2 regions of the Labrenzia sp. THAF35 genome follow, and region 2 is predicted to be linked to the other one. Evidence: riboswitches for the same ligand, from Rfam matches in the RefSeq annotation. Region 2 holds a riboswitch; the other holds the start of a gene.

Region 1 (4,982 bases), on a different replicon from region 2:
CCAGCACGATATCTGACTGCCATCGCCTCCATGCCCTCTTGACGAGCAGCGTCGCGGATATCGTGGGAAATCCGCATGGAGCAGAATTTCGGACCGCACATGGAGCAGAAGTGCGCGACCTTGTGGGCTTCCTTCGGCAAGGTCTCGTCATGCATCGAACGGGCCGTTTCCGGATCGAGCGCGAGGTTGAACTGGTCCTCCCAGCGGAACTCGAAACGGGCGCGCGACAGGGCGTCGTCGCGGACCTTCGCTGCCGGATGACCCTTGGCGAGGTCGGCGGCATGGGCGGCGATCTTGTAGGTTATGACACCGGTCTTCACATCATTGCGGTCGGGAAGGCCGAGGTGTTCCTTCGGCGTGACGTAGCAGAGCATCGCCGTGCCGAACCAGCCAATCATCGCGGCACCGATGCCCGAGGTGATATGGTCGTAACCCGGCGCGATGTCGGTCGTCAGCGGTCCGAGCGTGTAGAACGGCGCCTCGCCGCAGACCGCAAGCTGCTTGTCCATGTTCTCCTTGATCTTGTGCATCGGCACATGACCAGGGCCTTCGATCATGACCTGGCAGTCTTTCGCCCAGGCGATCTTCGTCAGCTCTCCGAGCGTTTCCAGTTCGGCGAACTGCGCTGCGTCGTTGGCGTCGGCAATCGAGCCCGGACGCAAGCCGTCACCAAGTGAAAAGGAAACGTCGTAGGCACGGCAAATGTCGCAGATCTCCTCGAAATGCTCGTAAAGGAAGCTCTCCTTGTGATGATGCAGGCACCACTTGGCCATAATCGAACCGCCGCGCGATACGATGCCGGTAACGCGGTTGACGGTGAGCGGAATGTAGGAGAGCCGGACACCGGCATGGATGGTGAAATAGTCGACGCCCTGTTCGGCCTGCTCGATCAGCGTGTCGCGGAAGACTTCCCAGGTAAGGTCCTCGGCAATGCCGCCAACCTTTTCCAGCGCCTGGTAGAGCGGCACCGAGCCGATCGGAACCGGCGAATTCCGGATGATCCATTCACGAATGTTGTGGATGTTGCGCCCGGTCGATAGGTCCATGACGGTGTCGGCGCCCCAGCGAGTCGCCCAGACCATTTTCTCGACTTCCTCCGCCATCGACGAGGTGACGGCAGAGTTGCCGATATTGGCGTTGATCTTCACCAGGAAGTTCCGGCCAATGATCATCGGCTCCGCTTCCGGATGGTTGATATTGGCTGGGATGATCGCGCGCCCGCGGGCGACTTCCTCGCGGACGAAGTCCGGTGTAACAAAATCCGGGATCGCCGCGCCGAAGCTCTCTCCATCACGGGGAAGCTTTTCGTTTGCAGCCTTGCGACCAAGGTTTTCCCGGATGGCGATGAATTCCATCTCTGGCGTGATGATGCCGGCGCGGGCATAGGCGATCTGGGTGACGGTCTTGCCGTCTTTGGCGCGGCGCGGTTTCTGCAGGTTAGGGAATTGCAGTGTCAGGCGCTCGCCGGTGGCAAAGCCGTTGTCTTCCGGCTTGACCATGCGGCCCTCATATTCCTCCGTGTCACCGCGGGCGGCGATCCACTCGGCGCGAAGGCGCGGCAGTCCCATTTCAATATCGATCGCCTGGGTCGGGTCGGTATAGGGACCGGAGGCATCATAGACCGTGACGGGCGGTTCGCCGGCGGCCGGATGGACTGCGATCTCGCGCACTGGTACGCGGATATCGGGATGAATTTCGCCCGGCTTGTAAACCTTTGTAGAGGCAGGCAGCGGCCCCTTGGTGATTTCGGGCGTAATAGTCTTGGTGGCAATGTTCATTCTGAGGCTCCAATCTTTCAAGTTGGAGACCCAGTTCGAAGCCGGAATGATGGAAAGACGCCATGACGCTCCGGATTCTGGGCAACGTCGTACTGCAGCGCTTGCACCGTCCCTACGCCAGTATGAACTGGATCAGGTTCAACGGGTCACTGCGCTGCCATCAATCAACGGCCCAGCAGTATCTCAGCCCCTTGCCGGGGCACCCCTGGTAACGTTGCCATCGGCCATCATCCACGTGCGTTTGTCAATACAGAGATGCTTGGCTCGACGAGGAAGTGCTGTCACTTTGGCGGCAAAAGGTTGAAGGAAATGTGCCGGGTGACTCCAAAAAGTTGTCCGCGGACAACAATGCGAAGTTCTTGTCGAAACTAGGCTGAAAAATGCACTTGGTTAAGCGTTTGTAAATTGGTAACGAATCGGAGCATATTGTAACAGCGCAGTTTGAGGCGTAGTTTTCAAAAATGCGCAGTTCGAGGATTTTTCGAGATGGACACCAATCTTCTGGTTGAAGGTGCTGCTGAACACCTGCCAACGACACTTTCGGCGGACGCGAATGAGCTCGCTCATCAATTGCAGATACATCAACGAAAAATCTTTCCACCTGCTTCTCAAAAGACTATCCGAAGATTTTCGCCTGCAGAAGCAGCTAAATTGATTGGCATTAAGGAAGGCTATTTACGTCAGGTCGCCGCTGATGGGCATGGCCCCGAACCAAACGAGAACGGTAGGCGCACATATTCTGTCGAGGACATGGATCATATACGTCAGGTCTTGGACGAGAAAAATGGCACGCCAAAATATGTGCCGATCCGTCGGGGAGATGAAAAGCTTCAGGTTATCACTGTAATGAACTTCAAAGGTGGTTCCGGAAAAACCACCACATCTGCTCATTTGGCTCAGTTCTTGGCGTTGCGTGGATACCGCGTTTTAACAATTGACCTTGATCCACAAGCATCATTGTCAGCGATGTTCGGACATCAACCCGAACTAGATGTCGACGAGGGAGAAACGCTTTACGGTGCTATCCGTTATGAAGACCCTCGAGCCTTAAGCGAAATCATTCGATCCACATATACGCCAAACCTCCATATTGTTCCAGGCAATCTTGAATTGATGGAATTCGAGCATGAAACGCCCAAAGCAATGTCTGAAGGACGTTCAGCGTCCATGTTTTTCGCCCGAATAGGGGAGGTGCTGACAAGCGTTGAAAGCTATTACGACGTTGTAGTCATTGATTGCCCACCTCAGCTTGGCTTTCTAACGATGTCGGCCTTAAGTGCGGCCACAGGAGTATTGATCACCGTACATCCACAGATGTTGGACGTTATGTCTATGTCCCAATTTCTTTCTATGACAGCTGAATTGATGAGTGTTGTCGAAAAGGCCGGAGGGCGTACCAGCTATGATTGGATGCGTTACTTGGTTACTCGCTTCGAACCAAACGATGGACCACAAAGCCAGATGACCGGGTTTATGCGTTCAATATTTGGAAATCGCATGCTTCAACATGCGATGCTTAAATCTACTGCTATTTCTGATGCCGGTGTTACCAAGCAAACTTTGTATGAAGTCGAAAGAAGCCAATTTGTGCGCGGTACTTATGATCGCGCAATGGAATCTATGTCTCTCGTGAACCAGGAAATCGAAGACCTCTTAAACGTGACTTGGGGACGGAGGTAAGGGATGGCACGCAAAGACCTGATCAGTTTTTCGTCGGACGAGGATGGTGAAATCCAAGGGGATCCAAATAAATCGGATCGCCCACTGGCGGGCATCACGCCAAATAGACGGTCAAGTTCACCGGTTGGAGGCATCGCAAAAACTCTTGGCTCACTCTCAAGTCAGATGGACCGTGCTAGTGAATTAGAACGGCAACTGTTGGAAGGACAAAAGGTCGTTGAACTGGATCCCTCTCAAATAGACGATTCATTTGTTCGCGACCGTTTGGAAGCGGACCCGGAAGTCGAGAGGGACTTTGTTCAACAAATCGATGAGCACGGGCAATTAGTACCAATCCTTGTTCGTCCAAACCCGGCTCAAAAGGGTCGCATGCAGGTGGCATTCGGCCATCGTAGACTTCGGGCGGCCAGAAGCCTCAATCGAAAGGTCAAGGCTGTCGTTCGGGAGTTGAACGATGAGCAACTGGTCGTTCTTCAAGGGCAGGAAAACAGTGCCAGAACCAATCTTTCCTATATAGAACGTGCGTTGTTTGCAGCGCGATTGGAAGACCAAAAGTTCAAGCGGAATGTCATTATATCTGCGCTCAAAGTGGACAGAGCGGCTGTATCAAAAATGATCAAGCTGATCAGAGAATTGCCCGTCGAATTGATTGTTGCGATTGGCGCCGCTCCTGGTACAGGGCGACGAAAATGGATGGAACTTGCTGAGTTAGCAAAATTGGTTGATTGGAAGCCACTTCGAGAAATGTTGTCCGCGGACAACATCGCAGAGCTGACTTCGGACGAGCGTTTCGAATTCGTGCTTCGCAGCGCGAAGAAAGCAATAAAGCCGAAAAAACCAAAGATGGTGGTCCAACATGTTGAGCACGTACCGGTGACGATCAGATCGACCAAAAGCGGCACTACGTTCACCGTAAATGGAGCTAAAGCTCCAGGATTCGATGAGTTTTTGAAGGCTCAACTGAACAGTCTCTATGCGGATTACATGAAAGAGAGGGGGGAGTAAATGAGGCTCTAAACGAAAGAACCCGCCACAAGGGCGGGTCCAAACTTGAGATAAGCACGAGTGCCTATGCTCTATGTGTAGCAGCTAAAATCATAGAATCACTTGTAGCGCAACGCAAGTTCTGTCTTTGAGCAGAGCACGATTTCTTGCGTCTTTTTGCTTGTCTCGCATCTGAACACTCAGTGTCCGGTCGCGTTTATGCGCTTCCGGCAAAGGAGGACTTATGTCTTCGTCTCAGCAGATTGCGAGTTTTCGCAAGGTGTCTGCCGGGATCCTTGCGAGCGCGCATCTGGCGTCCCAGGAGGATCGGCCGAAGGTCACCAAAAAGGAAATCTCCCTGGTTCTGAAACGCGTCGCGCCGGCGCTTGGTATTGATGGCACGGCCTACCATGTCCTGGATATTCTCCTGGGCCTCGTCCAGGCGGACGACTTCCAGACAGGGAAACGGCCGGTGGTGGCGATCTCAAATCAACGGCTCGCCGAATACACACGGCGCACCACACGCACCGTCACCCGCTG
Region 2 (4,982 bases):
TGTCCCGGCGGTTCCGCGGTCCGACGCACCGCCCGTGGCTTCATGAAGAGCGCCGGGCCTGGAAGTTGTCATGGCGTTCTTGAGCCAGAAGTCCCGTTTCTCCGGACCTCCGGCGCCCACCGGGATGACCCGGCAGGCACCTCTTATCGGAATATCGCTGAAAGTAGCCTCCACCATGGTGTTCTTCGTCATGGCAACGGCCCTCAAGATCGCCGCCGAGACGGTGCCGATCGGTGAGCTTGTGTTCGCACGGAATTTCTTCGGGCTGTTTCCGGTGCTGATCATGGTGGCGATGCGCCGGGAGTTGGGGCTCGCCTTTCGAACGGCCAACCCGCTGGGACATCTTACCCGGGCGTCCGTCGGCCTGACGGCGATGGTTTGCGGCTTCACCGCGTTGTCTCTGCTGCCCTTGCCGGATGCGACGGCGATCGGCTTTGCATCGCCGCTCTTCGTGGTGGTGCTGGCGTTTCTGCTCCTTGGCGAAAAGGTGCGGGTCTATCGCTGGAGCGCAGTAGGTGTCGGCTTTGTCGGCATTCTGGTTGTGCTGTCACCGCATCTGGGTGACGCGGAGTTGGACAGCAACTCGATGATCGGGGCCTTGATCGGCCTGACAGGAGCCGGCTTTGCCGCGCTCGCCATGATCACCGTGCGCAAGTTGTGCGAGACGGAGCGCACGTCCACGATCGTTACCTGGTTTGCGGGCATGTCGTCCGTATTGTCGCTGCTCACGCTGCCGTTGGGCTTTTTGCTGCCGGGTCAGGCCTGGATCATTCCGGACCTGCCCACGGCAGGTCTGCTTCTGCTGATCGGCCTTGCAGGCGGTGTCGGCCAGATCCTGCTGACGCAGAGCTACCGGTTCGCGGATGCCTCCACCATTGCCCCGTTCGACTATGTCAACATGCTGTGGGCGATCATTGTCGGTTGGGTAGTGTTCAGCGAAACGCCTTTGCCTGCAGTGGTGCTGGGGGCGCTGATCGTGATTGCCGCCGGTATTTTCGTCATCTACCGCGAGCACAAGCTCGGGCTGGACCGGACAAAGGCACGCCGGGCGTCATCGCCCTCGCGTTCGTAGGGGGAGAGACAAGAGGGCAGGTCCCGCTGTCTTCCCCGTCATTCCGGACAAGCACAGCAATGCTGTGCACCGATCCGGAATCCAGACTTATTTCGCGCCTTAGGCGCGGCATTAAACAAAGAGAGAAGAGTTCGCTTTGCTCACGCTGATGCGCTGGATCCCGGATCGGCACGCAGCTTTACTGCGCTTGTCCGGAATGACGGCGAATGCGGGTGGTTTCCGAAATCGGCCTTACTGCGACTTGTATTCGAACCGCTCAACAGCGCTCTTGGTGCCGTCCTTGAAGATCAGCTGCACGCTGATCGACTGGGCCGACCCCAGGGGCAGCTCCAGATAGGGCTTGTCCTTCAGAACGACATTCTGGTTGTCCGGGTCACAGGCTTCCAGTTGCCATTCCTGCTCAATCGGGTCGTCGTTCAATCCGTAGAAGACATAGTCGATGCCGCACTTCCAGGATTCCAGGTGGGTGAAATAGATCAGCTCCTGGCCCTGCCAGTCGCGGAATGACACCCAGTTGGCTTTGGTAAGGTCCAGGATCTGCTTGATCTGCTCCGGCGGCATGCCTTGCGCGGACGCGGTCGAGCCGATCGGAGCAAGAGCGAGGGGCAGGCAAAGGGCGGCGATTTTAATGAGTTTCATGGAAAATTTCCGGGTCTGAGTTCAGAAGGCCTTGAAGGTAATGATGGTTTTGGTGTCCTGAATGCCGTCGATCGGGTGGACCTTCTCGTTCACGAAGTGGCCAATGTCCGAGCCGTCGTCGACATAGAATTTCACCAGAAGATCGTAGTCGCCGGAGGTGGAGTAGACTTCGGACGCAATTTCCGCATCGGCGATCGCATTGGCGACCTGGTAGGTCTTGCCCAACTGGCATTTGATCATCACGAAAAACGGTACCATGGGGCGCTCCGGGCAGTTGGTGTTTGAAGGGGGTGAACGTGTCACCTGAACCATCAGCCGGGCTGTTCGGTCAGCCAAACATGCCGGGCAACAGATTCACGAAAGCAGACTAGGACATCGCCTATCTCCTCCCGCCAGTCAATTGCCGAGTAGCCGCTCTGCACAAGGCGGGTCTTGCAATCGCACGGCCGGCTTGTTAGCAGTGCAATCATCTCATGGGGGTGCCCGGCCATCCTGGACCGGGCTGAGAGGCGGCCTGCCAACTCCTTGAACCTGATCCGGCTGATACCGGCGGAGGGATTTGAGATCATGATGCACACACCACTCCCTTCAACACGTCTTTTCCGGAATACCGGCAACGGGCTTTCTGTCGCAGGAGAGCCGTCATGAGCCTTTCCGTCGCTGCTTCCACACAGGCCCTGAGCGCCGAACAGGTCTTCACCCTTCTGGAAAGGGTGCGGCAGAAAACGCCGCGCGTTCACGCCATCACAAACGCGGTCGCCCAGAGTTTCACCGCCAATGTGCTGCTTGCGCTCGGTGCCGTTCCTTCCATGACCATCGCGCGGGAGGAAGTTGCCGCCTTTGCCGGCGGGGCTGATGCGCTGCTGGTGAACCTCGGCACCCTCGACGAGGAACGCCGTGCGGCCATTCCGCTGGCGATCGAAGCTGCCAGGACTGCCGGACGTCCGGTTTGTGTCGATCCGGTTTTCGTCAACCGGTCTCCCGTGCGCTGCGCCTATGCACGCGAATTGCTGGGCCTGAAGCCGGATCTGGTGCGGCTCAATCCGGAAGAACTCAACGCTCTCTTGCCGGAGCGGGCGGATGCTGATGCATTGATCGAGGCCGGAACGGTTTTTGCGGTTACCGGCCCAGAAGACAGGGTCGAGAGCCGCGGCGAGGATTTCCTGCTGCGCGACGGCGATCCACTGATGTCACGCGTGACGGCCACCGGCTGTGCCGGCGGTGCGGTTCTGGCGGCGTTCCTGAGTATCGAAAAGGACAGGGCGCTTGCAGCTGCTTGCGGACTGTCCGTCTTCAACATTGCCGGCGAAATCGCTGCCGGCCGGTCAGGCGGGCCAGGCAGTCTGGTGCCGGAGTTGCTCGACGCACTCTATTGCCTGACTGACCGCGACATTGAAGCCCGTCTCAAGACCGGCTGACGCAGGCTTTTCGGCATCTACTCCCAGGAGGTTCCCATGACCGCAATTGCGGTAACCATTGCAGGATCGGATTCCGGCGGCGGAGCCGGCATTCAGGCTGATCTCAAGACCTTTTCCGCAAACGGCGTCTTTGGTGCCAGTGTTATTGCAGCCCTGACGGCGCAGAACACGCTCGGCGTCAGCGCCATCCATGATGTGCCGCCGGAGTTCGTGCGGGCCCAGATGACAGCCGTCTTCTCGGACCTTGCCGTCAAGGCGACAAAGATCGGCATGCTGTCGCGTGTCGATACGATCGAGGTGGTAGCTGAGGGGCTTCGGGCACATGAGACAGGCCCGGTTGTGCTCGACCCGGTGATGGTGGCTGCCTCCGGTGACCCGTTGCTTGCCGACAGTGCGGTCGACACGCTGATTGCCTTGCTGCTGCCGCTGGCCGATATTGTTACCCCGAACCTGCATGAAGCTGCCCGCATGTTGCAGGGCGATGTTGCCGCTGACGAAACGCAAATGCAGGCGCAGGCAGAACGTCTGCTCGGTCTTGGAGCCAACGCGGTTCTGCTCAAGGGCGGGCACGGGTCTGGCGCGAATAGCGCCGATCTGCTTCTGGATCGCAACGGCAATGCGGTCTGGCTCAGGTCAGAGCGGATCAAGACCGACAACACGCATGGCACCGGTTGCACCCTGTCATCCGCGATTGCCTCAGGTCTCGCCAAGGGGCAGGACATGGAAGCGGCCGTCAGGTCCGCCAAGTCCTATATTCAGGCTGCCATCGCCGCTGCCGACACGCTTCACATTGGCAGTGGTCACGGGCCAGTCCATCATTTCCACGCGTTCTGGAGCAAGTGAGATGACCGATCAGCCAAAAACCGAAACCGGACGGATCAGCCGTCGCGGACTTCTGGGGGCTTCCGCCGCCGCCGGTGCAAGCGCATTGGCCGCCCCGGCGGTGGCGCAGGAGCAGGCGACGCTGGAATGGAAGATGGTCACATCCTGGCCAAAGAACCTGCCGGGGCCCGGGGTCACGGCGCAGCGCATTGCCGACAGGATCGAGCTGATGTCCGGTGGTCGCCTGCGCGTTCGGCTTTATGCTGCAGGGGAACTGGTGCCGGCTCTGGGCGTGTTCGAGGCGGTCTCGGCGGGGACGGCGCAGATGGCGCACACGGCCTCGTTTTTCTGGCAGGGCAAGATCCCTGCTTCTGTCTATTTCACGGCGATCCCTTTTGGTTTGCTGCCGCATGAGCATATCACCTGGATTGAGCAGGGGGGCGGCCAGTCGCTCTGGGACGAGCTTTATGCCCCGTTCGGACTAAGGCCCGTTATGGCCGGCAACACCGGCGTTCAGATGGGGGGCTGGTTCAAGCGCGAAATCAACACTCTTGACGATCTCAAGGGGCTGAAGATCCGCATGCCGGGCCTTGGCGGCGAAGTGATGCACCGGCTTGGGGCGACGCCTGTCAGCCTGCCGCCTGCAGAGTTGTTCCAGGCGTTGGACAGCGGCGTGCTGGACGCCACCGAATTCCTGGGTCCCTGGTCGGACAGGGCAATGGGGTTCCAGAAGGCGGCAAAGTCCTACTACACGCCGGGGTTCCATGAACCCAACGGCACCGGTGAAGCGCTTTTCAACAAGGTGGCGCTGGAAGGCCTGCCGGAAGACCTTGGCGCCATTGTTCTGGAGGCCTGCAAGGCAGAAAACGGCCGCTCGCTAGCAGAAAGCGATTGGGAGAATGCAGGCGCACTGAAGCTTCTGCAGGAAGAGGACGGCGTTACCGTCCGTCCTTATCCGGACGACGTTCTGGATGCTTTGCGGGAGACTTCGGCAGTCGTGCTGTCCGAGTTCGCGAGCAAGGATGCGCTTA

What was found. Region 2 has a riboswitch for thiamine pyrophosphate ahead of FIU93_RS15425 (hydroxyethylthiazole kinase). Riboswitches for the same ligand answer to the same signal wherever they lie in the genome.
Region 1: another riboswitch for thiamine pyrophosphate. It lies ahead of thiC (phosphomethylpyrimidine synthase ThiC); the one in region 2 lies ahead of FIU93_RS15425 (hydroxyethylthiazole kinase).

The regions. Positions count from the first base shown of each region.
Region 1 is NZ_CP045383.1:108-5,089, forward strand. It holds gene thiC (phosphomethylpyrimidine synthase ThiC) at 1-1,778, opposite strand, end outside; TPP riboswitch at 1,870-1,995, opposite strand; gene repA (plasmid partitioning protein RepA) at 2,265-3,458, shown strand; gene repB (plasmid partitioning protein RepB) at 3,462-4,463, shown strand; gene repC (plasmid replication protein RepC) at 4,687-4,982, shown strand, end outside.
Region 2 is NZ_CP045380.1:3,373,172-3,378,153, forward strand. It holds gene FIU93_RS15410 (DMT family transporter) at 71-1,072, shown strand; gene FIU93_RS15415 (hypothetical protein) at 1,304-1,711, opposite strand; gene FIU93_RS15420 (Lrp/AsnC ligand binding domain-containing protein) at 1,733-1,969, opposite strand; TPP riboswitch at 2,177-2,287, shown strand; gene FIU93_RS15425 (hydroxyethylthiazole kinase) at 2,356-3,129, shown strand; gene thiD (bifunctional hydroxymethylpyrimidine kinase/phosphomethylpyrimidine kinase) at 3,166-3,972, shown strand; gene FIU93_RS15435 (TRAP transporter substrate-binding protein) at 3,974-4,982, shown strand, end outside.